DNA from 3 places in the Micromonospora sp. NPDC002717 genome. Region 3 is predicted to be linked to each of the others. Evidence: riboswitches for the same ligand, from Rfam matches in the RefSeq annotation. Region 3 holds a riboswitch; each other region holds the start of a gene.
What was found. A riboswitch is a leader RNA that binds a small molecule or an ion and turns the genes downstream of it on or off. The one in region 3 is predicted to bind cobalamin.
Positions count from the first base shown of each region.

Region 1: it holds a riboswitch for cobalamin, as region 3 does, so the genes downstream of both, cobN (cobaltochelatase subunit CobN) here and ABT006_RS00605 (ABC transporter substrate-binding protein) in region 3, are expected to answer to the same signal.
Region 2: it holds a riboswitch for cobalamin, as region 3 does, so the genes downstream of both, bluB (5,6-dimethylbenzimidazole synthase) here and ABT006_RS00605 (ABC transporter substrate-binding protein) in region 3, are expected to answer to the same signal.

Region 1 is NZ_JBEOVW010000010.1:109,783-119,417, reverse strand. It holds gene cobO (cob(I)yrinic acid a,c-diamide adenosyltransferase) at 1-328, opposite strand, end outside; gene ABT006_RS17225 (VWA domain-containing protein) at 328-2,514, opposite strand; gene cobN (cobaltochelatase subunit CobN) at 2,511-6,179, opposite strand; cobalamin riboswitch at 6,546-6,675, opposite strand; gene ABT006_RS17215 (response regulator) at 6,788-7,444, opposite strand; gene ABT006_RS17210 (sensor histidine kinase) at 7,437-8,588, opposite strand; gene ABT006_RS17205 (serine hydrolase domain-containing protein) at 8,697-9,635, shown strand, end outside.
Region 2 is NZ_JBEOVW010000001.1:451,511-461,145, forward strand. It holds gene ABT006_RS02240 (TadA family conjugal transfer-associated ATPase) at 1-1,058, shown strand, start outside; gene ABT006_RS02245 (type II secretion system F family protein) at 1,068-1,964, shown strand; gene ABT006_RS02250 (type II secretion system F family protein) at 2,026-2,898, shown strand; gene ABT006_RS02255 (hypothetical protein) at 2,925-3,128, shown strand; gene ABT006_RS02260 (TadE family protein) at 3,252-3,674, shown strand; gene ABT006_RS02265 (TadE/TadG family type IV pilus assembly protein) at 3,659-4,138, shown strand; gene ABT006_RS02270 (hypothetical protein) at 4,182-4,631, shown strand; gene ABT006_RS02275 (LysM peptidoglycan-binding domain-containing protein) at 4,646-6,160, shown strand; gene ABT006_RS02280 (Rieske (2Fe-2S) protein) at 6,290-7,129, opposite strand; gene bluB (5,6-dimethylbenzimidazole synthase) at 7,279-7,908, opposite strand; cobalamin riboswitch at 7,946-8,140, opposite strand; gene ABT006_RS02290 (EamA family transporter) at 8,280-9,197, shown strand; gene ABT006_RS02295 (crotonase/enoyl-CoA hydratase family protein) at 9,240-9,635, shown strand, end outside.
Region 3 is NZ_JBEOVW010000001.1:112,495-122,129, reverse strand. It holds gene ABT006_RS00620 (ABC transporter permease) at 1-441, shown strand, start outside; gene ABT006_RS00615 (ABC transporter ATP-binding protein) at 438-1,496, shown strand; gene ABT006_RS00610 (ABC transporter ATP-binding protein) at 1,493-2,206, shown strand; cobalamin riboswitch at 2,291-2,473, shown strand; gene ABT006_RS00605 (ABC transporter substrate-binding protein) at 2,503-3,510, shown strand; gene ABT006_RS00600 (FecCD family ABC transporter permease) at 3,552-4,703, shown strand; gene ABT006_RS00595 (ABC transporter ATP-binding protein) at 4,682-5,470, shown strand; gene ABT006_RS00590 (hypothetical protein) at 5,515-5,880, shown strand; gene ABT006_RS00585 (sensor histidine kinase) at 6,058-7,569, shown strand; gene ABT006_RS00580 (ABC transporter permease) at 7,711-8,535, opposite strand; gene ABT006_RS00575 (ATP-binding cassette domain-containing protein) at 8,532-9,467, opposite strand.

The DNA of each region.
Region 1 (9,635 bases), on a different contig from region 3:
CGGCGTGGTCGGCCTCGCCGCCACGCTGGATCCAGGACCAGCCCTCGCCCATCTTGTGCCAGGCCACCGGGGCGCCCTGCCCGGTGCGCTCGTGCACCTCGCCGAGGGCGCGGAAGGCGTTCTCCTCGCCCACCCGCCACTTGGCGCTCTTGACGAACTGGAACACCCCGATCGGCAGCCCGGCGGTCCAGGCGCGCAGCGCCAGCCCGAACGCGGCGGTCGACTTCCCCTTCATCTGTCCGGTGTGGACCAGCAGCAGCGGCCGGTTGCGTCGCTGCCGCGTGGTCAACCCGTCGGCGGGCACGTGGGACGGCTTTCCCTGCGGCATCAGGCAACACTCCTGTTCTGCGCCACGGCGGTGGCGGCGGCGAGGTCGGTGAGGGGGGCGGTGGCGACCTCGTCGAGCCGGTGGTGGTCGGCGCCGAGTTGGGCGGCGAGGCGGCGGGCCAGGCCGAGGCGGACGGGGCCGCTCTCGCAGTCCACGACGACGCAGGGGGCGCCGGTGGCGGCGAGCACGGCCGCCGCGCGGGCCGACCGGTCGAGCGGGCGCTCCCCGGCGGTGGCGCGGCCGTCGGTGACGACCAGTACCAGGGGGCGGCGGCGCGGATCGCGCAGCCGCTCCACCCGCAGCAGGTCGGCGGCGGCGAGCAGCCCCTCGGCCAGCGGCGTACGCCCGCCGGTGGGCAGCTCGGCCAGCCGCGTCGAGGCCGCGAGCACCGAGGAGGTGGCCGGCAGCAGGGTCTGTGCGGCGGCTCCCCGGAAGGCGACCACCGCGACCTTGTCCCGGCGCTGGTAGGCGTCGGTGAGCAGGGCGAGCACGGCGCCCTTGACGGCGGCCATCCGCGCCCGGGCGCCCATCGAGCCGCTGGCGTCGACCACGAAGAGCACCAGGTTTCCCTCGCGTCCCTCGCGGACGGCCTCGCGGACGTCGTCGGGGCGCAGCCGCAGCGGCCCGGCGACGCGCCCCCGGGCGCCCTGGTGCGGGGCGGCGGCCCGCAGGGTCGCCGGCAGGTGCAGCACGCCGGCCCGGCCGGCCGGCACCCGCGCCCCGGTGGTGCGGCCCCGCCCGGTGCGGGCGCGGGAGCGTCGGCCGGGCACCCCGTCGCCGATCCCGGGCGCGGTCAGTAGCCGTGCCTTGAGCCCCTGCCGGGGTACGGCCACCGCCTGCCCGCCGGCGCCGGGCCGGCCGTCCGCCGAGCCGGTCGGCCCGGGACCGCCGCCGTCGACCGGGCCTCCGTCGGCCGGGCCGGGCGGGTCGTCGTCGTACCGGCCCTGCGCCGGGTCGCCGCTGTCGGGCACCGGGCCGTCGCCGCCGTCCCCGTCGGCGGCCTCGCCGCGCCCGGGGGCCGGCTCGTCGCGACCGGCCGGCGGTGTCCCGCCGGAGCCGCCGTCGTCCGGGGTGCGGCCGGGGCCGCCCCGGCCGCCGTGCGGGCCGGGACCGTCGGGTCCGCCGGACGGGCCGTCGCCGGGACCGCCGGGGCCGCCCGGGTCGTCGGGATCGTCGTCGCCGGCCCGGTCCAGGGCCTCGTCGAGGCGCTTCTCGTCCAGTCCGGGCGTGTCGAACGGGTCGCGGCGGCGGCGGTGCGGCAGCGCCAGCCGGGCGGCGACCCGGACGTCCTCCACCGTGACCACGTCCCGGCCGTGCCAGGCGGCGTGCGCCAGCGCGGTGCGGGCGGTGACGATGTCGGCGCGCATGCCGTCCACGTCGAACGCCGCGCACACCTCGGCGATCCGGCGCAGTGCGGCGTCGGGCAGCAGCACCCGCTCCAGCCGCTGCCGGGCGGCGGCGACCCGGCGGGCGACCTGCGCGTCGGCGTCGGCCCAGCGGGCGGCGAAGCCGGCCGGGTCGGCGTCGGCGGCGAGCCGGCGGCGGACCACCTCGACGCGTACGGCCGGGTCGCGGCTGGCCCCGACCTCCACGGTCAGCCCGAACCGGTCCAGCAGCTGCGGGCGCAGCTCCCCCTCCTCCGGGTTCATCGTGCCGACCAGCAGGAACCGGGACGCGTGGCTGACCGAGACGCCCTCCCGCTCCACGTGGCAACGGCCCATCGCCGCGGCGTCGAGGAGCAGGTCCACCAGGTGGTCGTGGAGCAGGTTGACCTCGTCGACGTAGAGCACGCCGCGGTGGGCGGCGGCGAGCAGGCCCGGCTCGAAGGCGCGGACGCCCTCGCCGAGCGCCTTCTCCAGGTCGAGCGAGCCGACCACCCGGTCCTCGGCCGCGCCGACCGGCAGCTCCACCAGCCGGGCGGGACGCCGCTCGGCGGCCGGCCCGTCGGGGTGCGGGCCGTCCGGGCAGGACGGGTCGGGGGCGGCGGGGTCGCAGGCGAAGCGGCAGCCGGCCACCCGGTCCACGGGCGGCAGCAGCGCGGCCAGGGCCCGCACGGCCGTCGACTTGGCGGTGCCCTTCTCGCCGCGGACGAGCACCCCGCCGATCGCCGGGGAGACCGCGTTGAGCAGCAGGGCGAGCCGCATGTCGTCCATGCCCAGCACCGCGCTGAACGGGTAGGTGGTCATGAGCGGTCCTCCAGGTCGCCCTCGCTGGCCAGGTACGTCTCGCGGAGCCGGTCCAGGGTGGTCGGCTCGGGCGCGGCCCACAGGCCCCGGTCGGCCGCCTCGAGGAGCCGCTCGGTGATGCCGCGCAGCGCCCACGGGTTCGACTGCTCCAGGAACTCCCGGGTGGTCTCGTCGAAGACGTACGCGGCGGCGAGGTGCTCGTACATCCAGTCGTCGACGACGCCGGCGGTGGCGTCGTAGCCGAACAGGTAGTCCACGGTCGCGGCCAGCTCGAACGCGCCCTTGTAGCCGTGCCGGCGCATCGCGGCGATCCACTTCGGGTTGACCACCCGGGCCCGGAACACCCGCCGGGTCTCCTCGCCGAGGGTGCGGGTGCGCACGTCGTGCGGCATCGCCGAGTCCCCCACGTACGCGGCCGGGGCGGCGCCGGTGAGGTGACGGACCATCGCCACCATCCCGCCGTGGTACTGGAAGTAGTCGTCGGAGTCGACGATGTCGTGCTCGCGGGTGTCCTGGTTCTTCACCGCCACCGCGATCCGGGCGAAGGAGCGTTCCATGTCGGCGCGCGCCTCCCGCCCGTCCAGCCCCCGGCCGTAGGCGTAGCCGCCCCAGACGGCGTACACCTCGGCGAGGTCGGCGTCGCTGCGCCAGTTACGGGAGTCGATCAGCGGCAGCAGCCCGGCCCCGTACGCGCCCGGCTTGGAGCCGAAGACGCGGGCGGTGGCCCGCCGCTCGTCGCCGTGCTCGGCGAGGTCGGCGGCGACGTGTGCGCGGACGAAGTTCTGCTCGGCCGGCTCGTCCAGGGCGGCGACCAGCCGCACCGCGTCGTCGATGAGCGCGACCACGTGCGGGAAGGCGTCCCGGAAGAAGCCGGAGATCCGCACGGTGACGTCGACGCGGGGGCGGCCCAGCTCGGCCGGCGGCACCACCTCGACGCCGGTGACCCGGCGGGAGCGGTCGTCCCAGGTGGGGCGGCAGCCGAGCAGCGCGAGCACCTCGGCGACGTCGTCGCCCTGGGTGCGCATGGCGCTGGTGCCCCAGACGGTCAGGCCGACGGAGCGCGGGTACTCGCCGGTGTCGGCGAGGTGCCGGGCGAGCAGCGAGTCGGCCAGGGCCACCCCGACGTCCCAGGCGTTGCGGCTGGGGATCGCCTTGGGGTCGACGGAGTAGAAGTTCCGGCCGGTGGGGAGCACGTTGACCAGGCCCCGGGTGGGCGAGCCGGACGGGCCGGGCGGCACGAACCGCCCGTCGAGCGCGCCCACCACCCGGTCGATCTCGTCGGTCGTGCGGTCCAGCCGGGGCACCAGCTCGGTGGCGGCGAAGCGGAGCACGGCGGCGGCGTCCGGGACGGCCCGGCCGGTGACCTCCTCGACCACGGCGTCGACCTTGTCGGCGTCCCAGCCGAGGGTCTCCATGCCGACGACCAGCCGGCGCGCGAGGGCCTCGATCAGGTCGACGGCGTCGGCGGCGGTGCCGGCCGGCCCGTCGACGGTGTCGGTCAGCGCCTCGGGCAGCGCCAGCCGCTGGCCCGGCGCGGCGAGCAGCGCCTGCTCGTCGAGCCCGTACGCGGCGGCGAGGGCCTGGCGCAGGCCGGGCAGGGCGCGGGCGCCGCCCCAGACCTGCGGGGCGCGCAGCACGGCGAGGACGAGGTTGACCCGGGGCTCGCCGGTGGGCGCGGCGGCGAGGATGTGCAGGCCGTCGCGGATCTGCACGTCCTTGACCTCGCAGAGGTACCCGTCGAGGTGCAGCACGAAGTCGTCGAAGTCCTCGGCGGCCGGCATGTCCTCGGCGTGCAGGTCGTGGTGCAGCTCGGCGGCGCGCACCAGGGCCCAGATCTGCGCCTGCACGGTGGGCACCTTGGCGGGGTCGAGCGCCTGCACGGTGGCGTACTCGTCGAGGAGTTGCTCCAGCTTCGCCAGGTCGCCGTACGTCTCGGCGCGGGCCATCGGCGGCACCAGGTGGTCGACGACGACGGCGTGCGCGCGGCGCTTGGCCTGGGTGCCCTCGCCGGGGTCGTTGACGATGAACGGGTAGACCAGCGGCAGGTCGCCGAGGACGGCGTCGGGGGCGCAGTCGGCGGCCAGCCCGAGACCCTTGCCGGGCAGCCACTCCAGGGTGCCGTGCTTGCCCAGGTGCACCACCGCGTCCGCGCCGAAGCCGCCGTCGGTGGCGGGCGCGGCCAGCCAGCGGTACGCGGCCAGGTAGTGGTGGCTGGGCGGCAGGTCCGGGTCGTGGTAGATGGCGATCGGGTTCTCGCCGAAGCCGCGCGGCGGCTGGATCAGCAGCACCACGTTGCCGAAGCGCAGCCCGGCCAGCACGATGTCCCCGCCGTCGGTGTAGAGCCCGCCGGGCGGCTCCCCCCAGTGGGCGAGCATCCGCTCCCGCAGTTCCGCCGGCGCCTGGTCGAACCAGCGCCGGTACGTCCCCCCGGGCACCCGCGCCTCGGCGGCGGCGAGCTGTTCCGGGGTGAGCCACTCGACGTCGTGTCCCCCGGCGGCGATGAGGGCGTGGATGAGCGCGTCCCCGTCGTCGGGCACCGGGGCGTCGCCGAGGTGGTAGCCGGCCTCGGCGAGGGCGGCCAGCAGCCGGACGGCCGAGGCCGGGGTGTCCAGGCCGACGGCGTTGCCGACCCGGGAGTGCTTCGTCGGGTAGGAGCTGAGCACGACCGCGAGCCGCTTGTCGGCGTTGGGCACGTGCCGCAGCCGGGCGTGCCGCACGGCGATGCCGGCCACCCGGGCGGCCCGCTCCGGGTCGGCGACGTAGCTGGAGAGCCCGTCGGCGTCGATCCGCTTGAACGAGAACGGCACGGTGACGATCCGGCCGTCGAACTCGGGGATGGCCACCTGCATCGCGGCGTCCAGCGGGGACAGTCCGGCGTCGCTGCCGGCCCACTGCTCGCGGGTGCTGGTGAGGCAGAGCGCCTGGATCACCGGCACGTCGAGGGCGGCGAGCGCCCCCACGTCCCAGGCGTCCTCGTCGCCCCCGCCGGAGGCGTCGGCGGCGACCGTGCCGCCGGCGGCGAGCACGGTGACCAGCAGGGCGTCGCAGCGGCCGAAGAGCCCGAGCGGTCCCGCGCCGGCGGTGAGGCCGCGCAGCGAGCCGCAGAAGATCGGTAGCGGGTTGCCGCCGGCCGCGTCGACGGCGTCGGCGAGGGCGTCGACGAAGCCGGTGTTGCCGGCGAGGGCGTGCGCCCGGTAGAAGACGATCCCGACGGTCGGCCGGTCGGGCCGCACGGGACGGTCACCGTGGACGCCGTACGTCGGGGTCGGCGCGGGCGGGGCGAACCCCTCCCCGGTGAGCAGCACCGTGTCGGAGAGAAACCGGGCGAGCTGGGCGAGGTTCCCGGGGCCACCCTCGACCAGGTAGGCCAGCGCCTGGGTGGCCACCCCGGCGGGGACGGTGGAGGCCGCCATCAGTTCCGCGTCCGGCAGGGCCTCGCCGCTGAGCACGACCGTGGGCACGCCGGAGGCCAGCACCGTGGCGAGCCCGTCCGGCCACGCCTGCCGGCCGCCGAGCAGGCGTACGACCGCGAGGTCCACGCCGTCGAGCAGCGCGGGCACGGCGTCGGCGGCGACCCGGGCGGGGTTGGCGAGGCGGTAGTCGGCGCCGCTGGCGCGGGCGGCGAGCAGGTCGGTGTCGGCGGTGGACAGCAGCAGGATGCGCACGGACGGCTCCGGAGAGTGACGCCCGGATCGACGCGAGGACGATCGGGCGGTACGAGGGGTGGGCGCGGTTCAGCGGGTACGGCGGGCCGGGAAGCGGCTCACCGGCGGGCCGGCGGGATCGGGCGGCGCGGTGCGGGCGTCAGGGACGGGCGACGCGTCCGACCGCTGCGGGGCGGCCGGGGGCGGGCACACCACGGCCGGCCGGACGCGCGGCGCGGCGGCCGGACGGGGCTACGGAAACGCGGCTGCTCGCCGGCGCGCTGGCGCGGCCGGGCACGATGCGACGATGATCGTCGATGGCGGAGACGCGGTGCGTCATCGGGTCCTCCTCGGGTATCCACGCCCTGGGGTCACTCCCGACGGCCGAAGTATCCTGGCTCCCGGATCGACGCTCACCCCCGGTCTTCCAACCGCGCACGCACGGCCGTGACTCACGAGGGGGGATCGCTCCCCGGTGACAGTGGCGGGACCGCGCCGGAATCACACCGGCTTCCTTCACTGCCGTCAGGCCGCGAATGCTGCCACACCCCCGGTCCCCAGGTCAACGCGACGGGATCGGACGCCGACCCCGCCGGGCCGGCGCGGCGTGCGCGACGGTCGACGTCACCTCACCGGTCGGCGAGCCCCGACTCGTAGCCCGCGATCACCAGTTGCGCCCGGTCGCGGACGCCCAGCTTCGTCAGCAACCGGCCGATGTGCGTCTTGACGGTGCCCCGGCTGAGGTGCAGGTGCTGCTCGATCTCGGTGTTGGACATCCCACGGGTGATCAACGTCAACACCTCCCGCTCCCGCGGGGTCACCCCGTCGAGCCGTCCCGGCACCCGTCGGGCCGCCGGCATCCGGGTGAACTCGGCGATGAGCCGACGGGTGACGCTGGGTGCCAGCAGCGCCTCGCCCGCGGCGACCACCCTGATCGCGTCGAGCAGCCGGACGGGGGACGTGTCCTTGAGCAGGAAGCCGCTCGCCCCGGCCCGCAGCGCCCGGTACACGTGATCGTCGAGGTCGAAGGTGGTGAGGACGAGCACCCGGGGCGCGTCCCGGCCGGCGGTGACCTGCTCGGTGGCGGTGATGCCGTCCATCTCGGGCATCCGGACGTCCATCAGCACCACCTCGGGCGCGTACGTCCCCGCGAGTTCGACGGCCGCCCGGCCGGTGCCCGCCTCGGCCACCACGGTCATTCCCGGGGTGGCGTCGACCAGCAGCCGGAGGGTGCCGCGCAGCAGCACGTCGTCGTCGGCCAGGAGCACGCGTACGGGCTCACCCATCGTCCGACACCGCCGGGGTGAACGGCAGCCGGGCGCGCACGGCGAAGCCGCCGCCGGGCTCGACGCCGGCCTCCAGGGCACCGCCGTGCATCACGGCACGCTCGCGCATGCCCCGCAGCCCGTGGCCGGGCGGCCCGACGGCGCGCCCCGACCCCCCGTCGTCGACGACGGCGACCGCCAGCACCCCGGGCTCGACCGCCACGGCGAGCCGACAGCGGGTCGGGCCGGCGTGGCGCAGCACGTTGGTGAGCGCCTCCTGCACGATGCGGTACGCCGAGGCCTGCACGGCCGCGGGTACCCGGGTCAGGTCGGCCGCCCCGTCGACGTCGACGGTGACACCGGCGGACCGGACGGCCTCGACCAGCCGGTCGAGTTCGGCGAAGCTCGGCGCGGTGTCGGCCGGGTCGCGCAGCGCGCCGAGCACGACCCGGATGTCGTCGAGCGCGCTCCGGCTGACCCGCTCGATCGTGCCCAGGGCGGCCCGGCCCTGCTCGGGATGGCTGTCCGCCAGGTGGTTGGCGACGGCCGCCTTCATGGCGATCAGGCTGAGGCTGTGCCCGACCACGTCGTGGATGTCCCGGGCGATGCGCAACCGTTCCTCGGCCACCGCCTGGTCGGCACGCGACGCGGCGAGTTGGGCGACGTGACGTCGACGGGCGCGCACCGCGCGGGCGAGCGCCCACGAAGCGGCGACGACGGTCGCGGCGTAGAGCAGGACCGGAACCGGCGTGGCGGCGAACGACTCCTCCCCCGCCCGGGTCGGGACGATCGGCAGCCCGGGGACCGTGCCGCCCGCCAGCCCCGCGCCCGTGAGGGCGGCCAGCACCACGACGAGCGCCGACACGCCGTCCCGGGTGGAGGTGGCCAGCGCGACCGGGTAGAGCGCGAACGCGACCGCGAACACCACCGCGTCGCCGGCCACCCCGACGGCGACCGCCACCGCCCCCGCCAGCACCACGACGGCGAGCACCGGCGCCGGCCAGCGCCGGCGGACGGCGAGCGGAGCCCCGAACAGCACCGCCAGGCCACCGGCGAGCGCCGGGGCGCCGGGCGTCCGGAACACCGTGAGGAGCACGAGGGCGACGCCCACCAGCGCGTCGAACGCCATCAACTGCCGCAGCCCGAGCCGCCCCGAGGTGACCACCGGACCACCGTATCCACCGGCCGGCCGCCGGGCGTCGGACCACGGTCCGATCCCGGGTTCGGACCACGATCCGATGTGCGGGGTCCCCGACCGGCCGAAACTCCGACCATGATCACGCGACTCCTCGTCCTGGCCGGTGCGGTGGCGCTCGCCGCGCCGCCCGCCCCGGCGGCCCCGGCCGCGCCCCCGGCCGGGATCGACGCCGCCGCCGTCGACGCCGCCGTCCGCCAGTACCGCGACGCCACCGGGCTGCCCGGCGCCGCGGTGGCCGTCACCCGGGGGACCGAGGTGGTGCACGCCGCCGGGTACGGCCGCACCCCCGCCGGCGACCCGATCACGGCGCGCACCCCGATGGCCGTGGCGTCGGTGAGCAAGTCGTTCACCGCCCTCGCCGTGATGCAGCTGGTCGAGGCGGGCCGGGTGGAACTCGACGGCCCGGTCCACCGGCACCTGCCGGAGTTCACGATGGACGACCCCCGGGCGGCCCGGATCACCGTGCGGCAGCTGCTCGACCAGACCTCCGGGATGTCGGACACGACGTTCCCCGCGTTCAGCAGGCGGCAGCCGGGTTCGCTGCGGGAGGCCGTCGCGGGGATGCGTACGGCCCGGCTGGCCGCCGTCCCCGGCACGAGGTGGGAGTACCACAACCCGAACTTCCAGGTGGCCGCGCGACTGGTCGAGGTGGTCAGCGGGCTGCCGTTCGACGAGTACCTGCGGACGCGGGTCTTCGCCCCGCTCGGCATGACCGACAGTCGCACCCTCGACGTGGCCGCCGACCTGCCGTCGAGCGCGCGCGGCCACCTCATGATCCTCGGCAGGCCGGTCGCCCTGCCCGAGCCGCCGGCCTTCGGCAACGGCTCCGGCGGGGTGCTCAGCTCGGCGCACGACATGGCGGCGTGGCTGATCGCGCAGGGCAACCAGGGCCGCGGTCCGGAGGGCACGGCGGTCGTCTCCCCGGCAGGCCTCGCCACGCTGCACCGCCCGTCCGCGGTCTCCGACGCCTACGCCCTCGGCTGGTTCGTGGAGAAGACCGGATCGGGGGCGCCG
Region 2 (9,635 bases), 340 kb from region 3:
GGGTGGACTGGGCCGAGCCGATCGCCGACAGCGACGACGAGCTGGTGGAGATCCTCCAGGCGGCGGCCCGCCGCGCCGGGGCCACCGAGCGGTCGCTGTCGACCTCCAAGCCCACCCTCGACCTGCAACTGCCCGACGGCAGCCGGCTGGCCGCGGTGTTCCTGGTCAGCCACCGCCCGTACGCGGTGATCCGCAAGCACAACACGCTGGACGTGAGCCTGGACGACCTCGCCGGCGGCCGGGGCGACCTGGACGAGATGATCGACCCGCTGGTGCGCGACTTCCTGCGCGCCTCCATGCGGGCCGGGCTGAACATCATGGTGGCCGGCCTGGCCGGGGCCGGGAAGACCACGGTCATCCGGGCGCTGATGGACGAGATCCCGGCCGACGAGCCGTACGTGCTGCTGGAGGAGAGCCGGGAGCTGCTGCCGGCCCGCCGCCGGCTCAAGCACCGGGCGGTGATGAGCTTCGAGGCCCGGGAGGGGCACGGCGAGCGCGGGCCGGACGGCCGCCCGGCCGGCGAGGTGAGCATCGCCGACCTGATCCCCGTCTCGCTGCGGATGGGCGTGCTGCGGATCATCGTCGGCGAGGTCCGGTCCCGGGAGATCGTCCCGATGCTCCAGGCCATGACGACCAGCCGGGGCTCGATGTGCACCATCCACGCGCGTACGCCCGCCGGGGTGAGCGAGCGGATCATCGAGCTGGCGCTGGCGCACGGCCGGGAGATGACCGTCGACCAGGCCCGCCGGATGGCCGGCAACGCGCTCGACCTGATCGTCTACGTCACCGTCGAGGACGAGACCGCGATCGGCGGGCGCAAGCACCGCTTCGTCTCGCACGTCGAGGAGGTCATCGGCGTGGGCGACGGCAACCGGATCACCACCACGCAGGTGTTCGGTCCCGGGCCGGACGGGCGGGCGGTGCCCCGGCACCTGCCCGAGCGGATCCGCGCCCAACTCCTCCGGGTCGGCTACGACGCCCGGCTGCTCGGCCGGTGGATCGAGGCCGGCACGGGTGCCTGGCGGCGGCCCCGACAGACCCGGCTCGGGCGGCGGTGACCCACGGTGCTGGGCAACGTCGAACTCGTCGCGGTGGTCTCCGGGGCCGCCTGCGTCGCCGGGCTGCTGCTGGCGGTCGTCGCGCTCGTCGGCACCCGCCGGCCGCCCGGCGGGCCCGGCGCGGGCCGGGGGCTGGAGCGCCTGTGGAAGGGCTCCGGCGCCAGCCCACGCGAGCAGCGGGCGCACCAGGCCCTGCTGGTCGGCGCGCTGGTCGCCGGCGCGCTGGCCTTCCTGGTCACCGGCCTGCCGGTGGTCGGCCTGCTGGTCGTGGTGGCGGTTCCCGGCACCCCGTGGCTGTTCTCGGTCGGCAAGGCCGAGCAGCGGGCCATCGCCCGGATCGAGGCGGTCGGTGAGTGGACCCGCCGACTCAAGGACGTCTCGGCCACCGGCCAGGGTCTCCAGCAGACGATCATCGGCACGGTCACCACCGCGCCCGAGGAGATCCAGGATGAGGTACGGCTGCTCGCCGCCCGCCTCCAGGCCGGCTGGCTGGCCCGCTCCGCGCTGCTCGCCTTCGCCGACGAGATCGGGGACCCGGTCTGCGACCAGGTGGTGGCGGCGCTGATCCTCCACGTGACCGACCGGGGCGAGCGCCTCGGCGACGTGCTCGGCTCGATTGCGCAGGCGGCGGCGGCCGAGGTGGCCACCCGCCGGGAGATCGAGGCGAAGCGCACCCAGCCCCGGTTCGCGGTCCGCTTCCTCACCGGGATGACCCTCGCCACCGTCGCGTACGGGCTGCTCAACACCGAGTACGTCAGCCCGTACGGCACGCCCTTCGGGCAGCTCGTGATGGCGGCCCTCGGCGCGGCCTTCGTCGGCCTGCTGGCCTGGGTGCGGTCGATGAGCCAGCCGCGCCGGCCGGCGCGCTTCCTGCCCGCCCCCGACCCGCAGGAGGTGCTCGCGTGAGCGCGAGGAGTGAGCTTGCGAGCCCCGCAGTCGGGAACGAAAGGCCAGCCCCGTGAGTGTGGTGGTCCTCAACTGGCAGCTCGCGCTCGCCGTCTGCGGCGGGGCGACCGTCGGGCTGGGCGTCTTCCTGGTGGTCCGCGAGCTGGTGCCGGCCACCCCGGCGCTCGGGCCCGCGCTGCGCCGGCTGCACCAGCCGCCCGGCGGCGGGCAGCTCACCGCCCCCGCCGACCGGCGGCTGGAGTGGCTGACCGGGCTGAGCCGCTGGCTACGGCCACCGCACCGGCAGCTCGCCCTGATCGACCGGACCCCCGAGCAGTACGCCCTGTCGATGCTGCTCTCCGCGCTGATCGGGCTCGCCGCGCCGACGCTGCTCGGGGGCACCCTCCTCGCCGTCGGCGTACGGCTGCCGGTGGTCGTGCCGGTGCTCGGCAGCCTCGGGCTGGCGCTGCTCTGCGCCCTGGTCGCGCACCGGGCGGTGCTGGACCGGGCGGACAGGGCCCGCGACGAGTTCCGCCAGGCCGTCTGCACCTACCTGGACCTGGTCGCGTTGCAGCTCGCCGCCGCCCACGGGCCGGTGCAGTCGCTGGAACGGGCGGCGGCGGTCTGCGACGGCTGGGTCTTCGACCGCATCTCGGAGGCGCTGCGGATCGCCCAGATGCAGATGCACTCGCCCTGGGACGAGCTGCGCGACCTCGCCGAGCGCATCGGCATCCCGGAGCTGGGCGACGTCGGGGCGATCATGCGCTCCTCCGGCAGCGAGGGCGCGCAGGTGCACGAGACCCTGCGCAGCCGCGCGGACTCACTGCGCGACCAGATCCGCACCGACAACCTGGCCCGGGCCGAGGGGGTGACCAGCCGCCTCGACATCCCCGGGGCGCTGCTCGTCTTCGTCCTGCTCGGCTTCGCCGTCTACCCGTTCATCGCCCGCCTCTGATCCGACCCCGAGAGAAGGAGCCCGTCATGTCCGTCATCACCTACCTGCACGTCGCGCTGGCGGCGCGGCTCGCCGAGCTGCGCCGCGACGGCGAACGGGGGGACAGCCCCGTACCCACCGCCGTGATCATCTTCGGCCTGGTCGCCGTCGCGATGGCGGTCACCGCCGCCGCCCTCGGCGCGGCCAACGACTGGATGGACAACATCCCGAAGCACCAGGACCCGAAGTAGCCCTGATCCGTGAGCCGCGCAGACTCCTCGCCGGGGCGCCGGGCGGTCACCGTCGCCCGGTGCCCCGCCCTGGCCACCGCCCGCCGCCCCGGCCTGGCTGTGGCCCGGCGTCCCGGCCTGGCTGTGGCCCGGCGTCCCGGCCTGGCCGTCGCCCGGCGCCTGGCAGCCGGCGGGACCGACCGGGGGGCCAACCCGGTCGAGCTGGCGGTGGCCATGCCGGCGATCCTGCTGCTGCTCTTCGCCTCGATCCAGACGGCGGCCTGGTTCGTCGCCCGTTCCACCGCGCTGAACGCCGCACAGAGCGCGGTCAACGCGCAACGGCTGCACCAGGCGCCGCCCGGGGCCGGCGAGGCCCGGGCCACCCGCTTCCTGCGGGCCGCCGGCGGCTGGCTCGTCGACTGGGACAAGCCCGCCCCGAGCTGCGAGAGCACCACGACCGAGGTGACCTGCACGGTGCGCGGTCGCTCCCTGTCGGTCGTCCCGGGGGTCGACTTCCCGGTGCGGCAGACCGCCCACGGGACGGTGGAACGGTGGACCACGCCGTGAGCCGTACCGCCGAGCGGGGCTCGGTCTCGATCGAGGTGGCGGTGCTCGCCCCGGCCTTCATCGCGCTGATCGTGCTGGCCGGGGTCACGGGGCGTACCGCCGTGGCGGCCGAGGCCATCGACGCCGCCGCCCACGACGCCGCCCGCGCCGCGTCGATCTCCCGGGACGCCCGCACCGCCCGCGCGGAGGCCCGGGACGCGGCCCGCCGGCAGCTCGACTGGCGGGGCCTGGCCTGCGCCGGCAGCCCGGAGGTGACCTTCAGCGGCGCGGTACGCGGCAGGCCCACCACCCTCGACGCGGCATTCCGCAGCCCCGCCGGGCAGGACGCCTCAGTCACCGTGCGGATCGCCTGCACCGTCTCCTACCGGGACCTGCACCTGTCCGTCCTGCCCGGGATGCCCGCCGGCAAGCGGGTGTCGGCGAGCTTCACCTCGCCGCTGGACCGCTACCGGAGCCGGCGATGACCGCCGGCCTCACCTCGCCGCTGGACCGCTACCGGAGCCGGCGATGACCGCCGGTCGGGTCCGGCCGGCTCCCGCCGCCCTCGGCGACGAGGGACGGGTGAGCGTCTTCCTCGCGGTGGCGATGGTCGGGATCCTCGCCGTCATCGGCATGGCCTTCGACGGCGCCGGCCAACTGCGCACGTTGCAGCGGGCCGACAACCTCGCGGCCGAGGCCGCCCGGACCGGCGGTCAGGCCATCGACCGGGCCACCGCCATCGAGGGCGGGCCCACCCGGATCAACCGGCCGCAGGCCCGCCGGGCCGTCGCCGACTACCTCGTCGCCGCCGGCGCCGCCGGCCACACCGTCAGCTTCCCGGTCGTCGACGGGGAAACCAGGGTCCGCGTACGCGTCACCGTCACCCACCACAGATCCATGCTCGGCCTGTTCGGCTTCGACGAGACCGTCACCGTCTCCGGCGAGGCGACCGCGCGGCCGCTCACCGGAGCACCGTAGGAAGGAAGGCAGCCATGGCCGCTTCGGGTCGTTCCGTCGTACGGCGGACCGGACGGATCCTGACCGGGTTCGGCGCGCTCGTCGTGCTCTGCGCGGTGCTGGTCGGCGCGCCGGTGGCGCTGCTCGCCCTCGCCGGCAACCCGCTGCCCGACCACCTGCCCACCGTCGGGGAGATCGGCGCGACGCTGACCAGCCGCGACGACGGGCGCCTCTTCCTGCGCGCACTGGCGCTGGCCGGGTGGTTCGGGTGGGCGACGTTCGCCTTCTCCGTGTTGGTGGAACTCTGCGCGCAGGCGCTGCGCCGGCCGGCACCCCGGCTGCCGGGCATGAGCCGCCAGCAGCGGGCCGCCGCCGCCCTGGTCGGGTCGGTCGCGCTGATCATCGCGGCCAGCCCGGCGGCAAGCGCGGCAACGGCCGTCGCCGGCCCGTACGCCCTGCCGGCAGCGCCGATCGCAACCGCGCCGATGGCTGTCCCGCCGCAGGCCACCTGGCCGGCCTCCGCCGCTCCGGCCGTCCAGGCTGGCCCGGCTCTGCCGCCCGCCCGCGCAACCCACGTCGATCTGGCGACTCAGGCCGCGCAGCCTGCTCCGGTCACGCGGGCTGCTCCGGCCGCGCAGGCTGCTCCGGTCACGCGGGCTGCTCCGGCAGTACAGGCTGCTCCGGCCGCCTCGGCGACGCAGGCGGCCTCGGCGGCGCAGCCTGTTCCGGGGGCCTCGGCCGACGGGGCGGCGGTCTACCGGGTGGCCCGGGGCGACCAGCTGGGCAGGGTCGCCGAACGCTACCTCGACGACTTCGACGACTACCGTGAACTGGCCGCGCTGAACCGTATCGACGACCCGGACCGGATCCACCCGGGCCAGTTGCTGAAGCTCCCGCAGGAGGCCGAGGACCGGGGCGCCCGCCGGCACGCCACCGGCCGCCTCGTCGCCCGTCCCACCACACCCCTGCCGGCGCGGCCGGCCCCACAGCCCGCCCCGGAACAGGTCACCCCGGAGCGGGCGACGCCCCCGGCGCAGGCGCCGCCGCCGGCCGACGCGCCCGGCGACGAGGCCCCGACGCTGACGGTCGGAGCGGCCCGGGCCGGCGAGCCCGACCGCGTGAACCGGCCGCTCGCGGTCTCCGCCGTCCTGGCGGTGGCGAGCATCGTCGGCGCGCAGATCGGCGCGGTCCTTGGCCTGCGCGGCCGCCCCGCCCGCGTACCGGCAGGCGTGGCCCGCACCGCCACCACACGCCGTCGAGGCGCCGCGGGTACCGGGCGGGACGGAGGCAGCCGCGGCGGAACCGGACGCGCGACGGGACACAAGGGAACCGGACGGAACCGGACAGCATCCGACGGAACCGGACGGGACGCGAATCCCCGGGACGCCGGCGCAACCACCCACACCGGCACAACCGCGATTCCCCGCAGCAGCACCACTCCAGGCGGCCACGGCGACGCGGCCACCACCCCCCGCCCGGTGGCCGCCCTGACCCGGGCCCACGCGGACACCACCCGCGAACCCCAAATCGGCCGCCACCGCCGCCCCTAACCCACCCCACCCACCCCCCGAACGCCTCGTTGATCAAGAAGTTGTTGCAGCGACACGCCGATCAGGACGCAACAACCTCATGATCAACGGCATGAGGGGTGGGAGGGCGGGTGGGTGGGGTGGGTGGGGTCAGGGGAGGCGGGTTTCCAGCATGCCGTTGACGATGCGGGTGGGCAGGACCTGCTGGTCGTTGCCGGACGGCCCGTGCACGACCTCGCCGCCGTTGAGCCGGAACGTGCTGCCGTGCCACGGGCAGACCACGCACGCGTGCCCGTCGATCTCCTGCACCTCGCCCTCGCCGAGCGGGCCGCTCTGGTGCGGGCAGCGCTCCAGCATCACGGTGACCTCGTCGCCGTGCCGGTAGAGGATCACCGAGACGTCGTCGATCTCCCGGGTGATCAGCTTTCGCTGCGGCAGGGCGGACATGTCCGCGATCGAGTGCCAGCCGTCACTCATCCGGTGCAGCTCGGAAATGCTCTGGTTGACCTGCGCGCCCTGCTTGTACGCCAGGTGCCCGCCGATGTACGCCCCCATGCTCGCGGCGCTGAGCCCGAGGAAGCCGAGCGTACGGCCGAGGTTGTGCCGGCCGGTCATCCGGGCGGCCATGGAGCCGGCGTAGAACGCCAGGCCGACGCTGTTGGAGGCGGCGTGCACCAGGCCGATCCGGCGCTGGTCTCGGGCGAGGGCCGCCCAGTCGTTGAGCCCGGCGACCGCGGCCGGCAGGGCGCTGACGGTGCCGACCGCGCACAGCGCGGTGGCGGCGCGGCGCTGCCCCGGCATCAGGTCCAGCACGGCCGTGCTGAGCCACGCGCCGACCGGCACCTGCACCATCGCCGGGTGCAGCGGGTGCCCCAGCCACACACCGTGCAGCAGGTCGCGGACGCGTCTTGGGCGGAGGGTGGCCTGGACGGCCCGCTGCAACCGGTCGCCGATCCGGTCCAGCGCGGAGGCCTGCTCGATCTTCGTCATGAGTGCTCGCACCCGGACCGACTTCCCGGCAGGAGCGACCGCAAACCGGTCTCCGGTGACGGATCCGCAGCGGTACGTGACGAGGCCCCTGCCGACCCGGAACCGGGCGGGCCCCGGCCGGATGGGGCCCACCCTCCGCGATGGTGCGGTCAGCGGTCCGGCGGCGTCCAGCGGTCGTGGTGGATCGCCTCGGCCAGCGGGCGCTTCTGCCGCCAGCCGTGCCGGGCCAGGTCGGGCACGGCCTCGAAGTGGGTGACCGGCCCGAGGCAGAGCCACGCCACCGGCCGTACGCCGTCGGGGATGCCGAGCAGCTCGGCCAGCCAGGGCTCCCGGTAGAACGACACCCACCCGACGCCGAGCCCCTCGGCGGTGGCGGCCAGCCAGAGGTTCTGGATGGCGAGGCAGGCCGAGTAGAGCCCGGTGTCGGCGATGGCGTGCCGCCCGAGCACGGCGGGGCCAGCGCGGGCCGGGTCGTAGGTGACCACCACGGACAGAGTGGACTCCAGCACCCCGTCGATCTTGATGCGGGCGAACCGCTCGGCCGCCTCCCCGTCCAGGGTGGCGGCGAAGGTGTCCCGCTCGGTCAGGACGTGCTCGTGAAACCGGCGCCGCAACTCGGGGTCGCGGACGAGGACGAAGTCCCAGGGCTGGGAGTAGCCGACGCTCGGCGCGGCGTGCGCCGCGGTCAGGACGCGGTGGAGCGTCCCGTCGGGCACCGGCGCCCCGGTGAACTGGCCGCGGACGTCCCGGCGGCGATGGATGACGTCGTAGAGATCCAAGGCAGGCTCCCGCTGCGCTCGGCCCACGCTCCGGGCGTGGGCACGTGGCCGCGAGGCCGGTCTTCGGACTCCCGGATCGACGCCTGGCCGTCCGCCTTCCCGGCCCGGGCGGGCCAGTGGCTGCGCTCTCGCGCGTGGACGGTGGCTCCCCGGTCACCGCGGCGGGCCCGTGCCGGATTCGCACCGGCTTCCCGATTCTCCCCGCTCGCGCGGGGCACCTCACATGATCGTGCCGCCCGGCATGCTAGCGCCGCGCCACGCGGACCCGCCGCCCCGCCGCCCGGGCCGGCCCGCCAAGGGCCGGGCCCGACCGCCGGCCGGGCGTGGAAATCCGGTCGCGGGCCGCGCCGTCCGCGACCAGTGTGGTCCGGGTGTACGCACTCGCCTCCCGCCCGCTGCCGGCCGGCCACCCGGCGGCCCGGCTGACCGTCGCCCTCGGCCGACCCCGGGCCGTGCCGCCGCCGCTGCTGATGCTGCTGGGCATGCTCTCCACGCAGGTCGGTGCGGCCGTCGCCAAGCAACTCTTCGGCAGCACCAGCGCCGGCGGTACGACCACGCTGCGGCTCGGCTTCGCCGCGCTGATCCTGCTGCTCGTGGCCCGGCCCGGGCTGCGGCTGGGCTGGCGCGCCGCCGGCCTGGTCGGGGCGTTCGGGCTCACCCTGGCGCTGATGAACCTCGCCTTCTACGCGGCGCTGCACCGGGTGCCGCTCGGCGTGGCGGTCACCATCGGTTTCGCGGGACCGCTGCTGGTGTCGCTCGCCGGCAGCCGCCGGCCCGCCGACGTGGCGTGGGCGGTCCTGGCGGGCGGCGGGGTGCTGCTGATCAGCGGGCTCGGCGGGACCGGGGTGGACCGGGTGGGGCTGCTGCTGTGCGTCGCCATCGCGGTCGGCTGGGCCGGGTACGTACTGCTCGGCAAGGCGGTCAGCGCCCGCGTGCCGGGCAGCCAGGGTCTCGCGCTGGGGATGGCCGTCGCCGCGCTCGCCGTACTGCCGTTCGGGGTCGCCGGCAGCGGCACGGCGCTGCTCGATCCGTGGACCCTCGCGCTGGGCGTCGCGGTGGCACTGCTGTCGTCGGTGCTGCCGTACTCGGCCGAACTGGCCGCGCTGCGCCGGATGCCGGCCCGGGTCTTCGCGATCCTGCTCAGCCTGGAGCCGGCGATCGGCGCGCTGGTCGGGCTGGTCCTGCTGGGCGAGCTGCTGGCCTGGCCGCAGGCGGCCGGTGTGGCGTGCGTGGTCGGCGCCGCGCTGGGCGCGACCCTGGTCCGCCCCCGCGCCACGAAGGCGCGCTGACGCCCCCTGGCGCCGCCGGCACCACCGGGGCATGCTGTGCCGATGGGCGTACGCGTCGAGCACGACGGGCCGGTGACCACGGTGATCCTGGACCGTCCGGCGGCCCGCAACGCGGTCGACGGGCCGACGGCCCGGGCCCTGGCCGACGCGTTCCGCGCCTTCGAGGCCGACCCCGACGCGGCGGTGGCCGTGCTCTGGGGCGCCGGCGGCACGTTCTGCGCGGGGGCCGACCTGAAGGCGATCGGCACCCCGAGCGGCAACCGGGTCGAGCCGGAGGGGGACGGCCCGATGGGCCCGACCCGGATGACGCTCGGCAAGCCGGTGATCGCCGCGATCTCCGGTCACGCCGTGGCCGGCGGGTTGGAGCTGGCGCTCTGGTGCGACCTGCGGGTCGCCGAGTCCGACGCGGTCCTCGGGGTGTTCTGCCGGCGCTGGGGG
Region 3 (9,635 bases):
AGCCTCGGCGCGGTGATCGTGTCGATCGGGCTGACACACTGGCTCTCCACCGCCCGCATCGTCCGCTCCGAGCTGCTCAGCCTGCGCACCCGGCCGTTCGTCGACGCCGCGATCGCCGGCGGCGCCAGCCGCGCGCGGGTGATCACCCGGCACCTGCTCCCGCACGTGCTGCCCCGGCTGGCCCTGGCCACCACGCTGATGGTGCCGCACGCCGTCTGGCACGAGACCGCGCTGTCCTTCCTCGGTCTCGGCCTGCCCCCGCACCTGGCTTCCATCGGCAACATGATCAACGACGGGCAGCGGTCCCTGCTCACCGGCGCCTGGTGGGCCAGCCTCGTCCCCGGCCTCCTCCTCGTCGTCGTCACGCTGGCCCTGGCCACCCTCACCGGCCGCTGGCGCGACCGCCTCGACCCGCGCGTACGAGCGGAGCTGAACCTGTGACCACCACCCGCGAGCCCCGCGCCGCCACGGCCGGCACCGCCGCCACCGGCGACGCCACGCCCGCCACGGCCGGCGCCGCCGCCGCCGGCCCGCGCCCCACGCTGCTGGAGGTCGACGGGCTGACCGTCCGCTTCCAGCTCCGCGACGCCGTGGTGCGGGCCGTCACCGACCTGCGCCTGACCGTCCACCCCGGCGAACTGGTGGCCGTGGTGGGGGAGTCCGGCTGCGGCAAGTCGGTGCTCGCTCACGCCCTGCTCGGCCTGCTCCCCGGCAACGCCACCGTCTCGGGCCACGCCCGGCTGCGCCCGCCCGGCGGGGACCAGGTCGACCTGATCGGCTGCACCGAGCGCCACCTCGCCCGCGCCGTACGCGGCCGCGCGGTCGGGCTGGTGCCGCAGAGCCCCGCCACCGCGCTGACCCCCGTACGCACCGGCCGGCGGCTGCTGGCGGAGACCCTGCGCGCCCACGGGCACGCCCGCCGCGACGCGCCCTCGGCGGCCGAGCGGGTCGCCGCCGACGTCGGGCTCGACCCCGCCGACCTCGACCGCCACCCCCACGAGCTGTCCGGCGGCATGGCGCAACGCCTGGCCACCGCCCTCGCGCTCGCCCCCGACCCGCCGCTGCTGCTCGCCGACGAACCCACCACCGGCCTCGACCGGCCCCTGGTCGACCACACCCTCGACCTGCTGCGCCGCCGCTGCGACGCCGGCAACGCCGTCCTGCTCATCACCCACGACCTGGCCGCCGCCCGCCGCGTCGCCGACACCGTCGCCGTCATGTACGCCAGCCGGGTCGTCGAGCGCCGGCCCACCGAGGCGCTGTTCGCCGCGCCCGCCCACCCCTACACCGCCGGCCTGCTCGACGCCCTGCCCGAGCGGGCGTTCCGCCCCGTGCCCGGCCACCCGCCGATGCTCACCGACCTGCCCGCCGGCTGCGCCTTCGCCCCGCGCTGCGACCGCGCCACCGACATCTGCCGCACGCCGCCCACCCCGGTCGTGGACGGCTCCGGCCAGGTCGCCTGCCACCACCCGCTGCCCGTCGGAGCGCCGGCATGACCACGACCACGGCCACCCGTCAACACGTCGGACCGGAGGCGACCGCCACCGCGCTCGCCGCCCACCAGGTCACCGTCGCCTACGGTCGGCAGCGCGTCCTCGACCGCGTCGACCTGCACGTCGCCCCCGGCGAGACGGTCGGGCTGCGCGGCCCCTCGGGCAGCGGCAAGTCCACCCTGGCCCGGGTACTCGCCCTGCTGCACGCCCCCGACGCCGGGCACGTCACCCTCGACGGTCACCGGGTCGCCGGAGTCCGCCACCGGCTGCCGGCGGCCGTCCGCACCCGCGTCGCGATCCTGTTCCAGAGCCCACGCGCCGCCACCGACCCGCGGCTCAGCCTCGCGGACATCGTCGCCGAACCGCTCCGCGCCACCGGCGTGCCGGCCGAGCAGGCCAGGGCCCGCGCGGCCGAGCTGGCCGACCTCGTCGGCCTCACCACGGACCTGCTCGCCCGCCGCCCGCACGCGGTCAGCGACGGGCAGTTGCAACGGGCCTGCCTCGCCCGGGCGCTCGTGCACCGGCCGGCCTACCTGCTCTGCGACGAGGCCACCGCCATGCTCGACGCCTCCACCCAGGCCCACCTCGCCGCCGTCATCACCGACTACCAGCGACAGCACGGCGCCGGGGTCCTGCTGATCACCCACGACCCGGCCCTGATGGCCCGCTGGGCGACCCGGGTCGTCGACCTTCCGCCCCCGCCGGAAGCGTGAACCGCCGCGCGCCGCACCGTCCACAGTGGTGAGAAAGGCCGCTCCATGGCATTCGTCACCGTGGCATTCGGGGTCGGGCGCAGGCTAGGGTGACGCTGCCGTGGTGTTCGGGAAGCCGGTGGAAGACCGGTGCGGCCCTCGCCACTGTGATCGGGAAGTCCGCGGCCCTCGTCGTCAGAGGTCACTGGGCGTGTCGCACGCCTGGGAAGGCCGGCCACGGACGCACCTCCCGTCAGCCAGGAGACCGGCCACGGCACTGCGATGACCCGTCCACGAGGTGCTGGAAGGCGGTCCCGATGCGCGTACGCGCTGTGCGGTCCACCCTGTCCCGGCGCGTAGCCGCGCCCCTGTCCGTCCTCCTCGTCCTGCTCGGCGCCTGCGCCACGGACGACGACCCCGCCCCGGCATCCGGCGCGCCGGCCACCCTGACCAACTGCGGCACGCCGGTCACCGTCGCCGCCCCGCCCCAGCGGGCGGTCACGCTGAACCAGCCCGCCACCGAGATCATGCTGGCGCTCGGCCTGGCCGACCGCATGGCCGGCACGGCGTACCTGGACGACGCGATCCTGCCCGAGCACGCCGCCGCGTACGCATCGGTGCCGGTGCTGTCCGGAAAGTACCCGGCCAAGGAGAAACTCCTGGAGACGGCGCCGGACTTCGTCTACGCCTCGTTCCACAGCGCCTTCGGTGACGAGGGCGTCGGCGACCGGGCCGCCCTGGCGGGGCTCGGCATCGGCACCTACCTCTCACCCGCCGGGTGCCCGAAGCCGCACCGGCCGGGGAAGCTCACCGTCGAGGACGTGTTCGCCGAGATCCGGGACGTCGCGGCCGTCTTCGGGGTGCCGGAGCGGGCCGAGAGGCTCATCGCCGACCACCGCACCCGGATCGCCGCCGCTGCCGCCACGCTCGACGGCACGCGGGACGTCTCCGTGCTCTGGTGGGACGCCGGCACCGACGCCCCGAGCGTGGGCGCCTGCTGCGGCAGCCCCAACATGATCATGTCGGCGGTCGGGGTCGACAACTCCCTCGGCGACCTCGCCGGCGGCTGGGCCGACACCAGTTGGGAGAGCGTCGTCGCGCGCGACCCCGACGCGATCGTGCTGGTCGACGCGACCTGGGACCCGGCCGCCGCGAAGCAGGCGTTCCTGGCCCGGCACCCCACCCTCAAGGATCTGCCCGCGGTGGCCGGGCAGCGGTTCGTCGTCGTCCCGTTCTCGTCCACCTCCGCCGGGGTGCGGGCGGTGCTCGGCGTCGAGGCGCTCGCCGCGGGGGTGGCGCAGCTTCCCGCCGGAGCGAACCGCTGACCGCCGTGGCGCGCCGTACCGCCGTGGCCCACCGTCTCGCCGTGGCCCGTCGCCGCGCCGTGCGCGGTCGGGCCGGCGCGGACCCCGGCGCCACCGCCTCCGAGGTCCGGCGCGGCCGGCCCGTCCGTCCCGTGGGCACGGTCGCGCTGCTGGTCACGCTGCTGGCGGGTCTGGTCGTGTCGATCGGGGCGGCCGTCACCGTCGGGCCGGCCGACATCCCCGTGTCGACGGTCTGGGCCGTCGTGGCCGACCGCCTGGGCCTGGCCCACGCCGACATGCCGCTGCTGCGCGAGCACATCGTCTGGCGGCTGCGCCTGCCCCGGGTGCTCGGCGCCGCGGTGGTGGGCGCCGGGCTGGCGGCCGTCGGGGCGGTGACGCAGACCGTCACCCGCAACCCGCTGGCCGACCCGTACCTGCTCGGGGTCTCCTCCGGGGCGTCGCTCGGCGCGGTCGCGGTGCTCGTCCTCGGCGTCGGCGGCGGGGTCGCGGCGCTCACCGGGGGCGCCTTCACCGGCGCGCTGGCCGCGTTCGCCGTCGTGGCGGTGGTGGCCGGCCGGCGGGCCGCGCTGGCACCCACCCGGGTGGTGCTGGCCGGGGTCGCCGTCGCGCAGCTGTGCGGGGCGGCGACGTCGTTCGTCATCGTCTGGGTCGCCGACCCGCACGCCACGCAGAGCATCACCTTCTGGCTCTCCGGCTCGCTGGCCCGCGTCGACTGGGCCGCCCTGGCCTGGGCGGTACCGGTGCTGGCCGCCGTGCTCACCCTCGTGGCGGCGTACGCCCGCACGCTCAACGCCTTCGCCTTCGGCGAGGACGCCGCCGAGACCCTCGGCGTGCCCGTCACCCGGGTCCGGTGGCTGCTGCTGGTCGCCACCGCGCTGCTCACCGCGGCGCTGGTCGCCATCAGCGGCGCGGTGGGTTTCGTCGGGCTGATCCTGCCGCACGCCGCCCGGTTCCTCACCGGCGCGGACCACCGGCGCCTGCTGCCCGTCGTCGTCCTCGCCGGCGCGATCTTCATGGTCTGGGTGGACACCGCCGCGCGGACCCTGTTCGCGCCCCGCGAACTGCCGGTGGGCGTGCTGACGGCGCTGCTCGGGGTGCCCGCCTTCGTGGTCCTGCTGCACCGGGCGCAGCCGGCCGACTCGCGGCGACCCCCCCGGGGACGGTGGGCCGGGTGCCGGAAGGCGCGCGACTGATGCTCACCGTCACCGACGTGTCCTGGGCCGTCGCGGCCCGGCGGATCCTCGACGACGTCACCTGCGCCGTGCCGGCGGGCAGCCTCGTCGGGCTGCTCGGCCCCAACGGCTGCGGCAAGACCACCCTGCTGCGGATCGTCGCCCGGCTCGCCGCGCCCGACAGCGGACGGGTCACCGTCGGCGGCGACGACGTCGCCGCCCTGCCCCGTGCCGCGCTGGCGCGCCGTGCCGCGCTGCTCGCCCAGCACGCCGACACCGACCTGGACCTCACCGTCGGGGAGGTGGTGCTGCTCGGCCGTACCCCGCACCGACGCTCGCGATGGTCGGACAGCGACGCCGACCGCGCCGCCGCGGCCGACGCGCTGACCCGGGTCGACCTCGACGGGTACGCCGATCGTCGCTGGCACACCCTCTCCGGCGGCGAACGGCAGCGGGTCCAGCTGGCCCGCGCGCTCGCCCAGCAACCGCTCCTGCTGCTGCTCGACGAGCCCACCAACCACCTCGACATCGGCCACCAGTTGCAGCTGCTGCACCTGGTCCGCCGCACCGGGGTCACCACCCTCGCCGCGCTGCACGACCTCAACCTGGCCGCCATGTTCTGCGACACGGTGGTCGTCCTGGCCGCCGGCCGGGTCGTCGCCGCCGGTCCGCCCGCCGAGGTCCTCACACCCGGGCTGCTCGCCGACGTCTACGGCGTCCAGGCCGACGTGGCGACGCACCCGGGCACCGGGCGGCCCACCATCACCTACCACCCGCCCGCGTCATGACCCGGCACGTGCCGTCGGGCTCGACCGGGACCAAGGAGTCGGACATGACCGACGCACCGGGCTGTCTGGTCACCGTGTGCCGCGACTGCTGCTGTGGCAGCACCCGCAAACACCCCGCCGTCGACCACGACGCGCAGCTGCGGCGACTGCGGGCCGCGCTGCCGGCGCCGCACCGGGTACGCGTCAGCGCCTGCCTCGACCTCTGCGCGCAGTCCAACCTGGTCGTCGTCCACCCCGCGCCGCCGGCGCGACGGGCCGGCGCGCGGCCGGTCTGGTTCGGCCTCGTCCTGCACGACTCCGTGGTCGACGACATCACCGCCTGGGTGCGCGCCGGCGGGCCGGGCGTCGCGCCGCTGCCCGCCGCACTGGAGCTGTCGGTGGTCACTCCGGTGCTCCCCACCGGTGGGTGAGGCGGTCGGGGCTGCCCGGGCCGTCGTGCCGACGACCTGACTTTCGTGGGTGACGACGCAGGTGGTGGGCTTTGTAGCCTGGGCCGCGTGGCAGGTTGGTGGCGCGGCGGGCGGCGGCGGTGGCTGCCCTTTCCCCGGTCCGGCGGGCCGCCCTCCGGCGGGTGGGCCGGATCGTGGGTGACGGTCCTGACCGACGTGTCGCTCTGGGCGGTCCTGTCGGCGCCGATCGCCTGGGACCTGGTCGTCGCCCCGACCGGCCCGTACGCCGGCTGGCGGCTGGCGGGCTCGCTCCTGCTGATGGCCCTCGCGGTGGTGGTCAGCCGGCACCACCCGACGATCTCCCTGCTCATCGTCGTGGTGCCGACCGCGTTCGAGGGCAACTTCGTGTTCGCCGTTCCGGTGATGAGCTACCTGGTGGGTCTGCGGATGCCCCGGGCCCGCCCGGCCGCGTACACGTTCGCCGCGATCGCGGCGGGCGGGACCGCGCTGACGGTCGGCGTCCTCGGCTCGGGCGTGACCACCTGGTTCTTCCTCACCACCACCCTGCTCTTCGTCGGGGTGTTCCCCTGGCTGGTCGGCCGCTACCGCCGCCAGCAGCGGGCGCTCGTCCACGCCGGCTGGGAACACGCCGACCTGCTCGAACGGCAGCAGCGCGCCGCCGCCGAGCGGGTCCGGATGCGGGAGCGGGCCCGCATCGCGCAGGACATGCACGACTCCCTGGGCCACGACCTGGCGCTGATCGCCTTGAAGGCCGGCGGGCTGGAGCTGGCCACCGATCTCGACGAGCGGCACCGGCGGGCGGCGGGGGAGCTGCGTGCCAGCGTCACCGCCGCGACCGAGCAGCTCGCCCAGATCATCGGCGTGCTCCGCGAGGACGGCGCGCCGGCTCCGACCCGGCCGGCCGCCGAAGGTGTCGCCGACCTGGTGGGGCGGGCCCGCGACGCCGGGATGCCGGTCCGGCTCAGCGGGGACGGGCTCGACGCGCCGGCACCGCCGATGGTCGAGCGGGCGGTGTACCGGGTGGTCCAGGAGGCGCTGACCAACGCCACCCGGCACGCGCCGGGCGCCGCCGTGACCGTCGTGCTGACCCGCTCGGCCGAGCAGACGGTGGTGAGCGTGGTCAACGAGCCGCCGCCGGGTGGTCTGCTGCCCGGCGTGTCCTCGACGGGTTCCGGCCTGCTGGGCCTGCGGGAGCGGGTACGGCTGGCCGGTGGTGCGCTGAGCGCCGGGCCACGAGGCGGCGGTTTCGAGGTCACCGCCCGCCTGCCCCACGCCGCCGGTGCCGCGTCGGTCGACGCCGACGAGGGCGTACGTCCGGCCCGGCCGGCGTCGGCGACCGGGTTGCGTGAGGCGCGGCGGCGGGTGCGGCGCAGCCTCGTGGTCGCGGTGACCGCCCCGGTGGTGGTCGCCGGCGTGCTGTCACTGGCCTACTACCCGTTCGCCACCTTCGACGCGGTCCTCGCTCCGGCGGACTTCGACCGGATGCGGATCGGTCAGTACCGCACCGAACTGCGGGGCATGCTGCCGGACCGCCAGGTCGTCGAACGGCCGGACCCGGCGGACTGGCCGCTGCCCCCGGGTGCCTCCTGCGAGTTCTACACCGACGGCAACTTCCCCCTCGGCCAGGCCGCCTACCGGCTCTGCTTCGCCGAGGGTCGGCTGCTGACCAAGGACCGGATGTCCGACTGACGGCGGCCGGCGACGACCCGGCCCGCCCGGCCGCCAGCTCGTCGCCGCGATGCGTACCCGCGCGGGTCGAATGCGACGCCGGCCCGGTGGACGGCGCCGGGTGACGGCGGTCGCCTCGGACCGCCGCCACCCGGCCCCGGATCAGGCGTCCCGGGACCGCAGCACCGCGTAACCGGCGAGCATCGCGGCGAGGGCCCACGCGGCGAGCAGGGCGAGGCCGGCCGCCGGCGGGTACGGGTCGGTGTCGCCGCTCATGAAGTGGGATCCGGCCACCCCTGGCAGCCCGTCGACGAGCCGGTTGACGAACTCGATGTCGAGGGCGCCGAGCGCGATCGGCACCACCATGAGGATCATGAACACGGTGGTCAGCGTGCCGACGGCGCTGCGCAGCGCCGTCCCGAGCCCGAGGGTGAAGACGCTGATCAACGACAGGTACGCGGCCACCGCCAGCACGTCGCCGACGGTTTCCGCCGCCCGGAACCGGCCCCACTCGCCGAGCACCGGGTCGGCGACGGCGGAGCCCAGCGCGGCGAGCAGCGCGCCCACGACGAACGTGACCACGGCGACCACGGCGGTCTTCGCCAGCAGCAGCCGGCCCCGTGACGGGGTCCACTGCAGCGTGCTCCGGATCGTGCCGGTCGCGTACTCGGCGGTGATCACCAGCATCGCCAGCGCGATCACCGTGAACTGCGCCAGGAGGACGGAGCTGATCGCGACGGTACCGACACCGACCACCCCCGGGTCGTCGACGGGGTCGGAGTTGGTGTTCTCGTTGACCACGTAGATGGCCTCCTGCCCGGCTGCCGCCGCCATCAGCAGGGCGCTGGCGAGCAGGTTCCACCAGACCGAGCGCACCGACCAGAGCTTGGTCCACTCGCTGGCGATCGCGCCGGTCAGGCCGCCGCCGGTCGCATCGCCGCGCCGGGTCGACCGGCCGGCGGGCAGGGTCGTCGTGGCCGTCGTCATGCCCGTGCCCCCGATCCGGTCGCCAGGGCCCCGTACTCGACGTCGTCGGCGGTCAGTTCCATGTACGCCTCCTCCAGTGACGCCTCGCGCACGCTCAACTCGTGCAGGCGTACGCCGATCTCGTGCGCCAGGTCGCCGACCTGCTCGACGCCGGCACCGGTGACGACGAGTGCGCCGTGGTTCTCCTGCTCGACCGCGACGCCCGCCGCGACGAGCCGGCGCCGCAGCTCGGCCAGGCCGGCCGGTTGGGGGCTGCGCACCAGCACCGCCGTCGACGAACTGCCCCCGATGACGTCGGCGATCGGGGCGTCGGCGATGAGCCGGCCCTTGCCGACCACCACGAGTTGGTCGGCGGTGAGCTGCATCTCGCTCATCAGGTGGCTGGAGACGAAGATAGTCCGACCCTCGGCTGCCAGGGACCGCATGAGTTCGCGGACCCAGCGCACCCCGTCCGGGTCGAGCCCGTTGACCGGCTCGTCGAACATGAGCACCCCCGGGTCGCCGAGGAGGGCGCCGGCGATGCCGAGGCGCTGGCCCATGCCGAGGGAGTACGCGCCGGCCCGCTTGCCGGCGACGTTGGCCAGGCCCACCGTGGCGAGCACCTCGTCCACCCGTCGGGTGGGGACGCCGTTGCTGCGGGCCATCGCCAGCAGGTGGTTGCGGGCGCTCCGCCCCGGGTGCACCGCCTTGGCGTCGAGCAGCGCACCGACCTCACGCAGCGGGTGCCGCAGGGTCGCGTACCGCCGGCCGCCGACGAGCGCCTCGCCGGCGGTGGGCCGGTCCAGACCGACGATCATGCGCATCGTGGTGGACTTCCCCGCACCGTTCGGGCCGAGGAAACCGGTGACCCGGCCCGGCGTGATGTCCAGGGTCAGGTTGTCGACGGCTGTCGTCGCGCCGAAACGTTTCGTCAACCCGCGTAGTGTGATCATGTTTCTCCCGGTGGATGTGCCATCTCGCGTCGACGGTAGGAATCCGCCGGGTGCGGCACAGCCGCCGATCGGCACCGGCCGGACCTGACGAAAGTCAGGACCCGGGTACGCCCGCCGTCGAGAAGCGCGGGGCCGGGACGGTGGCCCGTGACCGTCCCCGAGGGCCAG